2 regions of the Kosakonia sp. Marseille-Q7440 genome follow, and region 1 is predicted to be linked to the other one. Evidence: predicted binding sites of a transcription regulator. Region 1 holds the regulator's gene; the other holds the start of a gene.

What was found. Region 1 encodes CRP, which controls carbon source genes, mostly activating them, when cyclic AMP is high. Its sites were predicted from a motif close to ATGTGANNNNNNTCACAT; they were not measured.
Positions count from the first base shown of each region.
Region 2: the regulator CRP is predicted to act here: its motif matches at 3,185-3,202, upstream of focA (formate transporter FocA).

Region 1 covers NZ_CBCPLT010000002.1:535,810-543,278, reverse strand. The annotation lists gene ACWPW2_RS16385 (NUDIX hydrolase) at 1-720, shown strand, start outside; gene ACWPW2_RS16380 (5-bromo-4-chloroindolyl phosphate hydrolysis family protein) at 755-1,711, opposite strand; gene ACWPW2_RS16375 (toxic anion resistance protein) at 1,726-2,838, opposite strand; gene ACWPW2_RS16370 (hydrolase) at 3,012-4,031, shown strand; gene ACWPW2_RS16365 (YheU family protein) at 4,028-4,246, shown strand; gene ACWPW2_RS16360 (phosphoribulokinase) at 4,301-5,170, shown strand; gene ACWPW2_RS16355 (OsmC family protein) at 5,201-5,605, opposite strand; gene crp (cAMP-activated global transcriptional regulator CRP) at 5,915-6,547, shown strand; gene ACWPW2_RS16345 (YccS/YhfK family putative transporter) at 6,596-7,469, shown strand, end outside.
Region 2 covers NZ_CBCPLT010000001.1:1,408,761-1,416,229, reverse strand. The annotation lists gene serC (3-phosphoserine/phosphohydroxythreonine transaminase) at 1-102, opposite strand, end outside; gene ACWPW2_RS06430 (DUF421 domain-containing protein) at 265-957, opposite strand; gene ycaO (30S ribosomal protein S12 methylthiotransferase accessory factor YcaO) at 1,095-2,855, shown strand; gene focA (formate transporter FocA) at 3,261-4,118, shown strand; gene pflB (formate C-acetyltransferase) at 4,170-6,452, shown strand; gene pflA (pyruvate formate lyase 1-activating protein) at 6,645-7,385, shown strand; gene ACWPW2_RS06405 (MFS transporter) at 7,462-7,469, opposite strand, start outside.

The sequences.
Region 1 (7,469 bases):
ATCAGCGAAGCAGAGTATCTGGATTCTTACGATCCGAGTCGTTTTCCCTCGCCGCTGGTGACGGTCGATAGCGTGCTGTTTAGCCTGCATCAGCAGACGCTCTGCGTGCTGTTGGTTGAGCGCGCCAGCCAGCCGCAACAAGGGCGCTGGGGATTGCCCGGCGGCTTTATTGATATGGCGCAGGATAGCTCTACCCGCGCCACGGCGCTGCGCAAGCTGACGGAAAAAACCGGCGTCTCGCCCTCGTGGCTTGAACAGCTGGATACTTTCTCCGGCCCAGAGCGCGATCCGCGCGGCTGGAGTCTGACCGTTGCCTGGTATGCGCTTATCTCGTGGGTCGCCTGCGCGCCGCATATTACAAGCGTCAGCGATGCCAAATGGGTGCCCGTTGCCGAACTTGATGAGCGCGAACTGGCCTTCGATCACGGCGAGATAATCCACGCTGCGCTGCGCCGCCTGCGGCAGAAAACGATGTATTCGTTACTGCCCGTTTACTGTTTGCCTGAGACCTTTACCCAGAGCCAGTTGCAGGAAGCGACGGAGATAATTCTCGGCCAGCCGATCCAGCGCAAAAGCCTGATCCGCCGTTTTGAAGCCTCTGGCATGTTTGAAGAGACCGGGGAGAGCGTGGCGACCGGGGCGCGAAAAGCGCGCTTGTGGCGACGTAAAGCGGATGTTGATATCCACCTCTTTTCGCGCAACCTGCTGGCAGACAGCTAAAACAGCACCCGTGGAGCAACGGGTGCTGTGTGTGTTATTTACCGAAGCCATCCGCTTTCAGCATATTGTCTATGGTCAGTAACTCCGCGTCTAAATCAAGCGAGTCATTCTCCAGCAGGGCCTGATGCTGCTGCTCAAACGCGCGCTCAACGCGTTCAAGCACAACTGCCAGCTCTGTTATCGCCTTTTGCCGTTGCGCCTCGTCACTGAGTTGGTCGGAAAGTATCTGCCCCCTGGCGGCAATCTTTTCCACGAGCGGCAAATAGCGCTCAAGGAAACGTCTCCCCGGCACAACATCTCTGGGATCAGTCTCCATGCACTGCAGGATCTTATCTGCCAGCGTGGCGATGCCTGTCAGATGAATATTCAGCGCATCGGGTAAGGTGTACTGATTTTGCAGGCGATAGATTCTCTGATCCAGCAAGGATGGCTCTTCGGCGGTTTTTTGCCTGTCTTGCTTAAACTCTTCCACCGGCGCGGCTTGTCGCTCATTTAGGCGTGCTTCATTTCTGCTTTTTCGCCAGTTAAGCACCGCTCCACTGATAAGCACTCCCCAGAAGATTATGTTAATAACCAGCATGGTATGGCGAAATATGTCGCAGTAAATGGCTGCCGCAAGGTACCAGACAAACAGATACCAGGCGTGGATCTGGCCCGGTGCCTGCCGGTTTCTGTAAAAGTGCACGAATATTGCTGCCGTACCCGCAGCAAATGGCATCGTCGCTGCATCTCTGAACATAAGCCAGATAAAGCCTGCGAAGGCACCGGCCCCCAGCGCAATGCGGTCGTGGAAAAGCGTGCGAGCCAGCAGGATAAAGCTTAACCACGCCAGCCCTTCACAAGACATAATGATCGGAGAGAGATAGTCCAGCTCCTTCCCCTTCAACCCGCCATAAAGGAAGCCGAGGGGAAACAAACCTATCTGCACAGCGATCCGGTTAAGGCGATTGCGGTAGAATTTATTCAGCATGTAGGTAATTTGATAACCCATTCTCTTTTCCTGACTCAGGCCTGTGCCTGATTACCGCTGGCGATAGCGGCCAGACGCGCGCGGAGATCGGTTTCCATCGTGCCGAGCTCTTTTTCCACTTCCTGACGGCGCTGGCGCGCATCGGCAGCGATCTTCACGGACTCTTCAATGGTGTTAAGCAGGCGTGACTGCACCTCGCGCAGCGTCTCGATATCCACAACCGAGCGCTCGACTTCACGGGCAGTCTCAATCGTACCGGTCTGCAGCATCTCGGCGTTGCGGCGCAGCAGGTCGTTAGTGGTATCAGCAACATCTTTTTGCAGCTTCGCGGCCTGGCGCTGGGTCTGCAAAGAGAGCGATAAGGCAATCTGGTTTTTCCACACCGGAATGGTGGAGAGAATGCTGCTCTGGATCTTTTCCGCCAGCGACTGGCTGTTGCTCTGCATCAGGCGAATTTGCGGCGCGCTCTGCATAGCAATGGTGCGCGACAGCATCAAGTCATGCAGACGACGCTCGAAACGCGAAATACCGTCGAGCAGGTCGCGCACGCGCTGAGCAATCATCGGATCGGACGCCGCCTGTGCTTGCAGAGCGGGCAGCTCTTCCTGTTTTATCTGCTCCAGGCGTTGCTTGCCGGCGATAACATGCAGGGTAATTTGCTGGAAAACATCGCGGTTGCGATCGAACATGATCTCCAGCGTCGAGATATTACGCAGCAGATCGACCATCGCGTCATTCAGCTTCTCAGTAATATCCTCCACCTGAGCGGAGAGCGTTTTGTACTCCAGCATGGTGCGCTCAATGCGGTTAAAAAGTGATCCCACAAGCGGCAGCGAGGCAAGAAAGCCCGGTTTTTGCTCAAAGGCGCTGATATCGACCTGCTTAATTTTTTGCAGAAGATCGGTAAGTTGCGAACCGATGATGCCCGCATCTTTTGCCCGCACTTGCTGCATGAGGGAATCAGAGAATTGCGACATCTTTTTCATGGTTTGCGCACCGAAACCGAGCGAGTAGGCCGGATCGTAAATATCGATCTCTTTAACAATCGCCTCGATTTGCGTCTGCTGCTCGGGGGTTAAATTATCCGTCTGCGGCAAATCATTTAATGGCTGCGCTGCCATCAGGCCAGACGAGGTAATGTCCGTCATAATAAGTGTCCTTGAAAGTGAAATAGCAGGCAGGCGCAGTGTCAGCGTGGGTTGTAATACGTCTTTTTGCCGCTGCCTTAGTGGGTCAATACGGTACAACAGCAGCAAAGTATTAAACAGGCCAATTATTAGCAAGTATAATAACCGCCTATTTACCTACCTATTTTGATGAAATGGCAGAAATTACACCTGCACTTCTCGATGCAGATCAACGCGTTGCCTCCACCTTCCAACCGATGCGTGGCGCAAGCAACCCACATCTTCAAACCATGCTGCCGCGTCTTATTCGCCGTCGCGTGGCGTTTGAACCCTGGTGGCAGCGCCTTGAACTGCCGGACGGGGATTTTGTCGATCTTGCGTGGAGCGAAGAGCCGAATCAGGCGCGGCATAAACCGCGGCTGGTGGTGTTTCATGGCCTGGAAGGCAGCCTGCACAGCCCCTATGCGCACGGCCTGATTAATGCGGCGAAACAGCGCGGCTGGCTGGGCGTGGTGATGCATTTTCGCGGCTGTAGTGGGATTCCTAATCGCCTGAACCGCATCTATCACTCCGGTGAAACCGAAGATGGCACCTGGTTTCTCACCTGGCTGCGTCAGGAGCTTGGCGAGGCGCCGACCGCGGCGGTGGGATATTCGCTCGGCGGGAATATGCTCGGCTGCCTGCTGGCGAAAGCGGATGATGATTTGCCCGTCGATGCGGCGGTGATTGTCTCGGCCCCGCTGGTGCTGGAAGCGTGCAGTTATCATATGGATAAAGGCTTCACGCGCGTTTACCAGCGTTATTTGCTCAACCTGCTGAAGGCCAATGCCGCGCGGAAACTGCGCGCCTATCCTGGCTCGCTACCGACGACCATGGAGGTGCTGCGTAAAATGCGGCGCATCCGCGATTTCGATGATGTGATCACCTCGAAAATCCACGGCTTCGACGATGCACTTGATTACTATCGCCGCTGTAGCGCCATGCCGCTGCTGCCGCAGATTCGTAAACCGACGCTTATCATTCACGCCAAGGATGATCCGTTTATGGATCATCACGTCATCCCCGATCTTGCGCAATTACCCGCTAATATTGAGTATCAATTGACGGAACATGGCGGGCACGTCGGCTTTGTCGGCGGCACGCTGCGTCGCCCGGAGATGTGGCTTGAAACGCGCATTCCGGACTGGTTATCCGCTTATCTGGGAGCATCATGATTATTCCGTGGCAAGAACTTGACGCCGACACGCTCGACAATCTGATTGAGAGCTTTGTCTTGCGCGAAGGTACCGATTATGGTGAACATGAGCGTTCGCTTGAACAAAAGGTCGCCGACGTAAAACGGCAATTGCAGCGCGGCGAGGCCGTACTGGTGTGGTCAGAACTGCACGAAACGGTGAATATTATGCCGCGCGGGCAGTTCCACGAATAACCGGACGCCGGGCGGCTTTGATACTGAACAACAGCTTTTCTTCAGGGAGTTGCTATGTCCGCCAAACATCCGGTCATCGCCGTCACTGGCTCCAGCGGCGCGGGAACCACCACCACCAGCCTCGCCTTCCGTAAGATTTTCGCCCAGCTCAACATGCACGCGGCGGAGGTGGAAGGCGACAGCTTTCATCGTTATACCCGTCCGGAAATGGATATGGCGATCCGCAAAGCCCGCGATCTCGGGCGGCATATCAGCTATTTTGGCCCGGAAGCGAACGACTTCGGCCTGCTGGAGCAGACCTTCAGCGAGTATGGCCAGAGCGGCCAGGGCCAGGCGCGCAAATATCTCCACACCTATGATGAAGCCGTGCCGTGGAACCAGGTTCCAGGAACCTTCACCCCCTGGCAACCACTGCCGGAGCCAACCGACGTTTTGTTCTACGAAGGGCTGCATGGCGGTGTGGTGACGCCGCAGCATGATGTGGCGAGCCATGTTGATCTACTGGTGGGCGTGGTGCCGATCGTTAACCTCGAGTGGATCCAGAAGATGATCCGCGACACCAGCGAGCGCGGTCACTCCCGGGAAGCAGTGATGGATTCGGTGGTGCGCTCAATGGAAGATTACATCAACTACATCACGCCGCAGTTTTCCCGCACTCATCTCAACTTCCAGCGCGTTCCCACCGTCGATACCTCAAACCCCTTTGCCGCCAAAGGCATTCCTTCTCTTGATGAGAGCTTTGTCGTGATTCATTTCCGCAATCTGGAGGGGATCGATTATCCGTGGCTGCTGGCAATGTTGCAGGGATCGTTTATCTCGCATATGGATACGCTGGTGGTGCCGGGCGGCAAAATGGGGCTGGCGATGGAGCTGATTATGACGCCGCTGGTGCAGCGGCTGATGGAAGGCAAAAAGATTAAATAACCCGGCGGGAAGCGCCGCCGGGCGGGCTTATCAGGCTTCGATCACCTCAAAGGAGTGGGTAATCTTGACTGCTTTTTCCAGCATCAGCGCCACGGAGCAGTACTTCTCAGCCGAGAGATCGACCGCGCGGGAGACGGCAGCCTCTTTCAGCGCTTTGCCGGTGACGATGAAGTGCAGGTTGATATGGGTAAAGTAGCGCGGTGCTTCTTCACGGCGCTCGGAGGTCAGCTTCACTTCGCAGTCGGTCACGTCATGACGCCCTTTTTGCAGAATCGACACCACGTCAATGGCGCTGCAGCCGCCGGCGGCCATTAAGACCATCTCCATCGGGCTGGGAGCTTTGTCCCCGGAGTTGCCATCCATCAGGATTTGGTGGCCGGAAGCGGACTCACCAAGGAACGTTAACCCTTCAACCCATTTCACTCGTGCCTGCATGTTCATCACTCCGGTATGGCAAATTTTTTCACAGATTACGCGTACATAACAAAACGCGCAACGGAAGGCGACCTGCGTCATGCTGAAGCGAGACACCAGGAGACAGGCGCCAAAAGCTATGCTAAAACAGTCTACATGCTACAGAGAAACATTGACGTTACGAATGTACGCAAGGGATATCATACATTAGAGACCGCAGATGTCGCTGACGGTCCACTTCCCGGGATTTGGGAAGCTTTGATTGCAACCCCAGAAGCTGAATGATTCACGCCGTTTCTGGAGCCAGCTTATAACAGAGGATAATCGCGCATGGTGCTTGGCAAACCGCAAACAGACCCGACTCTCGAATGGTTCTTGTCTCATTGCCATATTCATAAGTACCCGTCGAAGAGCACGCTGATTCACCAGGGTGAAAAAGCGGAAACGCTGTATTACATCGTTAAAGGCTCAGTGGCAGTGCTCATCAAGGATGAAGAGGGTAAAGAGATGATCCTCTCTTACCTCAACCAGGGCGATTTTATTGGTGAACTGGGCCTGTTTGAAGAAGGTCAGGAGCGCAGCGCCTGGGTTCGCGCCAAGACCGCCTGTGAAGTGGCGGAGATCTCCTACAAAAAATTCCGTCAGCTTATCCAGGTGAATCCGGATATTCTGATGCGCCTCTCCTCGCAGATGGCGCGTCGCCTGCAGGTGACCTCGGAGAAAGTCGGTAACCTGGCGTTCCTCGACGTGACCGGCCGCATTGCACAGACTCTGCTGAACCTGGCAAAACAGCCGGACGCCATGACCCACCCGGACGGTATGCAAATTAAAATTACCCGTCAGGAGATCGGTCAGATCGTCGGTTGCTCCCGCGAAACGGTTGGCCGCATTCTTAAAATGCTCGAAGATCAAAACCTGATCTCCGCCCACGGTAAAACTATCGTCGTCTACGGTACGCGTTAATCTGCGAAATGGCGCATCGCTCATGCGGTGCGCCGTTTTTGTTTTCCCATGTGGCGCAGGCTGATTTATCACCCCGAAATCAACTACGCACTGCGACAAACGCTGGTGTTATGCCTGCCTGTGGCGGTTGGGCTGCTGCTCGGCCATCTGCAACAGGGTCTTCTCTTCTCGCTGGTTCCCGCCTGCTGCAATATTGCGGGCCTCGATACCCCGCATAAACGCTTCTTTAAACGCCTGATTATCGGCGGCTCGCTGTTTGCCGGCTGTAGCCTGGCGGTGCAGCTTTTGCTGGCGGAAAATCTTCCGCTACCGGTGATCATGACGGTGCTAACGCTGCTGCTGGGCGTGACAGGTGAAATCAGCGCGCTGCATGGCCGCTTACTTCCCGCATCTCTCATTGCCGCCATTTTTACTCTCAGCCTCGCCGGAAACATGCCGGTGTGGGAGCCGCTGCTGATCTACACCCTCGGCACCCTGTGGTACGGGCTGTTTAACTGGTTCTGGTTCTGGCTATGGCGCGAACAGCCGCTGCGCGAATCCCTCAGCTTGCTCTACCGGCAACTGGCGGACTATTGCGAAGCGAAATATAGCCTGTTAACCCAACACATCGATCCGGAAACCGCGCTGCCGCCGCTGCTCGACCGCCAGCAGAAAGCGGTGGATCTGATTAGCCAGTGTTACCAGCAGCTGCATATGCTGGCGGCCAATCAGAACAACGATTACAAGCGCCTGCTGCGCGTCTTTCAGGTCGCGTTGGATCTGCAGGAGCATATCTCTGTCAGCCTGCATCAGCCGGAAAAGGTGCAGAAGCTGGTCGAGCGCACCCACGCCGAGCAGGTGATTCGCTGGAATGCGCAAACCGTCGCGGCTCGCCTGCGCGTGCTGGCAGATGACATTCTCTATCACCGCTATCCGACCCGCT
Region 2 (7,469 bases), on a different contig from region 1:
CGTGCCGAGACCTTGCCAGTCGCACAACTCCTGCTGAGCCTGCTTAAGCACATCCGCCGGTAATACGGCCGGGCCAGAACTAAAATTGAAAACCTGCGTCATTTCCCCTTACCACCCTATAAAGCAAAACGTTTTTCCTGTGACATCGGTTTTATCATTCACCGCCACAGGCCGCAACGAGTAATCAGAGGCAGGGGAAAGTTGTGCGTCCCATCACATAGCAGAATGTTTTGTCAGTCGAAAGCAGATCCGATAAAAACCCTGTTATGTGACGCGAATCGCCCTGCTGGCCTTCGACCATTCCGGATTTGCGCAGCGCGGGCAGGCTTTTTTTTCACCCGCCTGCAACGCAGAAATTTTACTGCAGCGGACGCAAACATAATCGCCCGCTTCCGGCACGGTGATAAAACGCTCGCTGCACCCCTCTGGCAGAATGCACAACCCGGGTTTGACCTCTTCATCAATGTAGTAATAGACGCTGAGCTGACCGTTGGTCTCCATGATCGCCAGCCGCACCTGCCCGAGCTGTTCGACGCCGCTGTTGCGCAGCTCCATAAAGAACTCAAACTCTGTCATGTTCTCTTTATGCAGCCTCTCCCACTCCAGCTCGCCCTCTTTAATAATGACGATCGGCTTACCCTCCAGCAGATCCTCAAGCTTTTCGCTGTGCGACATCAGCCACATCACCAGACGGTAGAGCAGCGCGAGAGTAATAAAAACCACCAGCACCGGCAGCATGGGGACATCATCATAGAACGCGACGTCACCCGCCGCCGAACCGAGAGTCAAAATAATCAACACTTCAAACAGCGACATCTGCCGTACGCCGCGTCGACCGGTGATTTTAAGGAACAGAAAAACCAGCACAAAGGTGTAGAGACTGCGCAGCGCTACTTCGCCCAGAAATTCGAGGGGAACTTTGTCGAGCGCCATGCGATGCAGGTCAAACGCTTTCATTTTTATTGCCTTAACAGTGAGTTACTCCTGATAAGCATAGCCAGAACTTTTATTTTCGCCGCACCACGAAGGACGATAGCGCCTGCCACGTAAAACCCGTATCATTGCGCGCTTTACGTACGAAAAAAGTGACCGCCATGACCCAAACATTTATCCCCGGTAAAGACGCCGCGCTGGAAGACTCCATCGCCCGCTTTCAGCAGAAACTGACCGATCTCGGTTTCAATATTGAAGAGGCCTCCTGGCTAAATCCTGTGCCAAACGTCTGGTCGGTGCATATCCGCGATAAAGAGTGCGCGCTCTGCTTTACCAATGGTAAAGGCGCCACGAAAAAAGCGGCGCTGGCCTCCGCGCTCGGCGAATATTTCGAACGTCTCTCCACCAACTACTTCTTTGCTGACTTCTGGCTTGGCGACGCCATTGCCCAGGGGCCGTTTGTCCACTATCCGAATGAGAAGTGGTTCCCGCTGCCGGAAGATGACTCGCTGCCGGAAGGCATTCTCGATGCGCGTCTGCGCGCCTACTACGATCCGGAAAACGAACTGGCCGCCGGTATGCTGATTGATCTGCAATCCGGTAATGAAGAGCGCGGGATCTGCGCCCTGCCGTTTACCCGCCAGTCGGATGAGCAGACGGTCTATATCCCGATGAATATCGTCGGCAACCTCTATGTCTCCAACGGCATGTCGGCGGGCAACACCCGTAATGAAGCGCGTGTGCAGGGGCTGTCTGAAGTTTTCGAACGTCACATTAAAAACCGCATTATCGCCGAGAGCATCAGCCTGCCGGAGATCCCGCAGGAGGTGCTGGCGCGCTATCCGGGTGTGGTCGAAGCGATTGCCAAACTGGAAGCGGAAGGTTTCCCAATCTTTGCCTACGACGGCTCGCTGGGCGGCAACTATCCGGTGATTTGCGTGGTGCTGTTCAACCCGGCGAATGGCACCTGCTTCGCCTCGTTTGGCGCGCACCCGGACTTCGGCGTAGCGCTGGAGCGTACGGTTACGGAACTGCTGCAGGGCCGCGGTCTGAAAGATCTGGATGTCTTTACCCCGCCGACCTTCGATGATGAAGAAGTGGCAGAACACGCCAACCTTGAAACTCACTTTATCGACTCCAGCGGTCTCATCTCCTGGGATCTGTTTAAACAGGATGCCGATTATCCGTTTGTCGACTGGAGCTTTGCCGGCACCACGGAAGAGGAGTTCGCGACGCTGATGAGTATCTTCCAGAAGGAAGATAAAGAGGTTTACATCGCGGATTATGAGCACCTGGGCGTCTACGCCTGCCGTATTCTGGTGCCGGGCATGTCTGATATCTATCCGGCGGAAGATCTGTGGCTGGCGAATAACACCATGGGTACGCACCTGCGCGAAACCATCCTCTCCCTGCCTGGCAGCGAGTGGGATAAAGAGGCCTATCTCGATCTTATCGCTCAACTGGATGATGAAGGTCACGATGACTTTACGCGCGTGCGCGAACTGCTGGGTCTGGCAACGGGCAAAGATAACGGCTGGTACACCCTGCGCATTGGCGAGCTGAAAGCGATGCTAGCGCTGGCGGGCGGCGATCTCGATCAGGCACTGGCCTGGACCGAGTGGACGATTGAGTTTAACGCCTCAATCTTCAGCCCTGAGCGCGCCAACTACTACCGCTGCCTGCAAACGCTGCTCCTGCTGGCGCAGGAAGAGGAGCGCCAACCGCTGCAATACCTTAACGCCTTTGTGCGCATGTATGGCGCACAGGCCGTGGAAGCCGCCAGTGCCGCCCTCAGCGGTGAAGCGTCGTTTTACGATCTGCAGCCTGCCGACGGCACCCTGCAGGCATTCCCGGCTCATCAGTCGCTGTTAGCCGCTTACGAAAAATTACAACGTGCGAAAGTCGCTTACTGGTCTAAGTAACGATAAATAACACTACAACCGGTAGGCTTATTCGCAAGTCTACGCTATATTACGGGGCAATTTTATTGCCCCTTTTTTATTATATTTTGCTGATGAATCTTAAATGTAATATTTAAGTTAACCGCGGGTGAATATAATTATATTTTCAGCGTTAACATTGTTACTTCTAATAGCAATTACTCCATATTAATTAACCATTAACGGAGGAGTGCACAAAAAAATTCAACGCTTCTTATAAATTTTAAAATTTATTTTTATTTTGATAATCAACACGTTACTCCGCTTTAGCAGAAAAACCATACGCTTTGCGGTCGTATAAGCCAGGCGAGATATGATCCATATCAATTTGTCTTCTATAATGCTTTGTTAGTATCTCGTCGCCGACTTAATAAAGAGAGAGTTAGTGTGAAAGCTGACAACCCTTTTGATCTTATACTTCCAGCAGAGATGGCCAAAGTGGCCGAAGAGGCTGGTGTCTATAAAGCGACTAAACATCCGCTTAAGACCTTCTACCTGGCGATCACCGCCGGTGTGTTTATCTCCATTGCGTTCGTTTTCTATATAACGGCTACCACCGGTACAGCAACGATGCCTTACGGCATTGCTAAACTTATCGGCGGCATCTGTTTCTCACTTGGGTTGATTCTCTGCATTATCTGCGGCGCCGACCTCTTTACCTCCACGGTGCTGATTGTTGTGGCAAAAGCCAGCGGGCGCATCACCTGGGGGCAACTGGCTCGAAACTGGATCAACGTTTACGTTGGTAACCTGGTGGGTGCGCTGCTCTTCGTCTTATTAATGTGGCTCTCCGGCGAATATATGGTCGCCAACGGCGGCTGGGGCTTAAACGTATTGCAGACCGCCGACCACAAGGTGCACCACACCTTCGTCGAAGCGGTGGCGTTAGGTATCCTCGCGAACCTGATGGTCTGCATGGCGGTATGGATGAGTTACTCCGGCCGCAGCCTGATGGATAAAGCAATGATTATGGTGCTGCCGGTTGCGATGTTTGTCGCCAGCGGTTTTGAGCACAGTATCGCGAACATGTTTATGATCCCGATGGGCATCGTGATTCGCAACTTTGCAAGCCCGGAGTTCTGGACCGCCGTAGGTTCCAGCCCGGAAAGTTTTTCTCACCTGACCGTAATGAACTTTATTACCGATAACCTGATCCCGGTAACAATCGGGAACATCATCGGTGGAGGCTTACTGGTCGGGTTGACATACTGGGTCATTTACCTGCGTGGCAACGATCGTCACTAAAGATCGTTTCAGGCAGTAAATAAAAAATCCACTTAAGAAGGTAGGTGTTACATGTCCGAACTTAACGAAAAATTAGCCGCAGCCTGGGAAGGTTTTACTCAAGGTGAATGGCAAAACGCTGTAAACGTACGTGATTTTATCCAGAAAAACTACACTCCGTACGAAGGTGACGAGTCCTTCCTGGCGGGCGCGACCGACGCGACCACCAAGCTGTGGGACAAAGTCATGGAAGGCGTGAAACTGGAAAACCGCACGCATGCGCCAGTTGATTTCGACACCTCCGTTGCTTCCACTATCACCTCTCATGATGCGGGCTACATCAACAAGCAGCTTGAGAAGATCGTTGGTCTGCAGACCGAAGCACCGCTGAAACGCGCGATCATCCCGTTTGGCGGCATCAAAATGGTTGAAGGTTCCTGCAAAGCGTACAACCGCGAACTGGATCCGCAGCTGAAAAAAATCTTCACCGAATACCGCAAAACCCACAACCAGGGCGTATTCGATGTTTACACCAAAGACATCCTGAACTGCCGTAAATCTGGCGTGCTGACCGGTCTGCCGGACGCCTACGGCCGTGGTCGTATCATCGGTGACTACCGTCGCGTTGCGCTGTACGGTATCGACTTCCTGATGAAAGACAAATATGCCCAGTTCCAGTCTCTGCAGTCTGACCTGGAAAACGGCGTAAACCTGGAAGCGACTATCCGTCTGCGCGAAGAGATTGCTGAACAGCACCGCGCGCTGGGTCAGATCAAAGAGATGGCAGCAAAATATGGCTGTGATATCTCCGGTCCGGCAACTACTGCTCAGGAAGCAATTCAGTGGACCTACTTCGGCTACCTGGCTGCGGTTAAGTCTCAGAACGGCGCTGCGATGTCCTTCGGTCGCGTCTCCACCTTCCTGGACGTTTACATTGAACGTGACCTGAAAGCGGGCAAAATCACCGAGCAGGACGCACAGGAAATGATTGACCACCTGGTCATGAAATTGCGTATGGTCCGCTTCCTGCGTACTCCTGAGTATGATGAACTCTTCTCTGGCGACCCGATTTGGGCAACTGAATCTATTGGCGGTATGGGCGTTGATGGCCGTACGCTGGTTTCCAAAAACAGCTTCCGCTTCCTGAACACCCTTTACACCATGGGGCCGTCTCCGGAGCCGAACATCACCGTTCTGTGGTCTGAAAAACTGCCGCTGAACTTCAAAAAATTCGCTGCTAAAGTCTCCATCGACACCTCTTCTCTGCAGTATGAGAACGATGACCTGATGCGTCCGGACTTCAACAACGATGACTACGCGATTGCCTGCTGCGTAAGCCCGATGGTTGTTGGCAAACAGATGCAGTTCTTCGGTGCCCGTGCAAACCTGGCGAAAACCATGCTTTACGCTATTAACGGCGGCGTGGATGAAAAACTGAAAATGCAGGTAGGTCCGAAATCTGAACCTATCAAAGGCGACCTGCTGAAGTTCGACGAAGTGATGGAACGTATGGATCACTTTATGGACTGGCTGGCTAAACAGTACGTCACCGCCCTGAACGTTATCCACTACATGCACGACAAGTACAGCTACGAAGCCTCTCTGATGGCGCTGCACGATCGTGACGTGGTACGCACCATGGCTTGCGGTATCGCTGGCCTGTCGGTTGCAGCTGACTCCCTGTCTGCTATCAAATATGCGAAAGTTAAACCGATTCGTGACGAAGACGGTCTGGCTATCGACTTCGAAATCGAAGGCGAATACCCGCAGTTTGGTAACAACGACGCACGCGTCGATGACATGGCGGTTGACCTGGTAGAACGTTTCATGAAGAAAATTCAGAAACTGACCACCTACCGCAACGCGATCCCGACTCAGTCGGTTCTGACCATCACCTCTAACGTTGTGTATGGTAAGAAAACCGGTAACACCCCGGATGGTCGTCGCGCTGGTGCACCGTTTGGACCGGGTGCTAACCCGATGCACGGCCGTGACCAGAAAGGTGCTGTTGCCTCTCTGACCTCCGTTGCAAAACTGCCGTTTGCCTACGCGAAAGATGGTATCTCTTATACCTTCTCTATCGTGCCAAACGCGCTGGGTAAAGATGATGAAGTGCGTAAAACTAACCTAGCAGGCCTGATGGATGGTTACTTCCACCATGAAGCCTCAATCGAAGGTGGTCAGCACCTCAACGTCAACGTTATGAACCGCGAAATGCTGCTCGACGCGATGGAAAATCCGGAGAAATATCCGCAGCTGACCATCCGCGTTTCCGGTTACGCTGTACGCTTTAACTCCCTGACTAAAGAGCAGCAGCAGGACGTGATTACCCGTACTTTCACCCAGACCATGTAATGGTATTGGCTGAAAGAAGCTTGTAAAAAGCGTACACTAAAGGCTCCACGTCTGTGGGGCCTTTTTCACAACCACAGCCTGCTTCGTCAGCCATCTGTTTACCGGATGCCTGCCAAAACAGACTTAGTGCAGAAGGAATGAAACTGCACAGACACAGGCCCCGGATGGGCCACATCTGGAGAAAACACCGCAATGTCAGCTATTGGTCGCATACACTCCTTCGAATCCTGCGGTACGGTCGACGGCCCGGGCATCCGCTTTATTACCTTCTTTCAGGGCTGCCTGATGCGCTGCCTCTACTGCCATAACCGTGATACCTGGGATACCCATGGCGGTAAAGAGATCACCGTTGAAGAGCTGATGAAAGACGTGGTGGCCTATCGCCACTTTATGAATGCTTCCGGCGGCGGCGTGACCGCCTCGGGCGGCGAAGCGATTTTGCAGGCGGAGTTCGTCCGTGACTGGTTCCGCGCCTGTAAAAAAGAGGGTATTCACACCTGCCTTGATACCAACGGCTTTGTTCGCCGCTACGATCCGGTGATCGATGAACTGCTGGAGGTCACCGATCTGGTGATGCTCGATCTGAAACAGATGAATGATGAGATCCACCAGAATCTGGTCGGCGTCTCCAACCATCGCACGCTGGAGTTCGCCCAGTATCTGGCGAAGAAAGGGATTAAGGTCTGGATCCGCTACGTCGTCGTGCCGGGCTGGTCAGATGATGACGACTCCGCGCACCGTCTCGGCGAGTTTACCCGCGACATGGGCAACGTCGAGAAAATCGAACTGCTGCCCTACCACGAGCTTGGCAAACACAAATGGGTGGCGATGGGCGAAGAGTATAAGCTGGATGGCATTCACCCGCCGAAGAAAGAGACCATGGAGCGCGTGAAAGGGATCCTCGAGCAGTATGGCCATAAAGTGATGTACTGAGCCGCAAAGCAAATAAAAAAAGCCACAACGTTATGTTGTGGCTTTTTTGTTGTCTGCCGGATGAGCCGGAGAACCGTCAGGCGT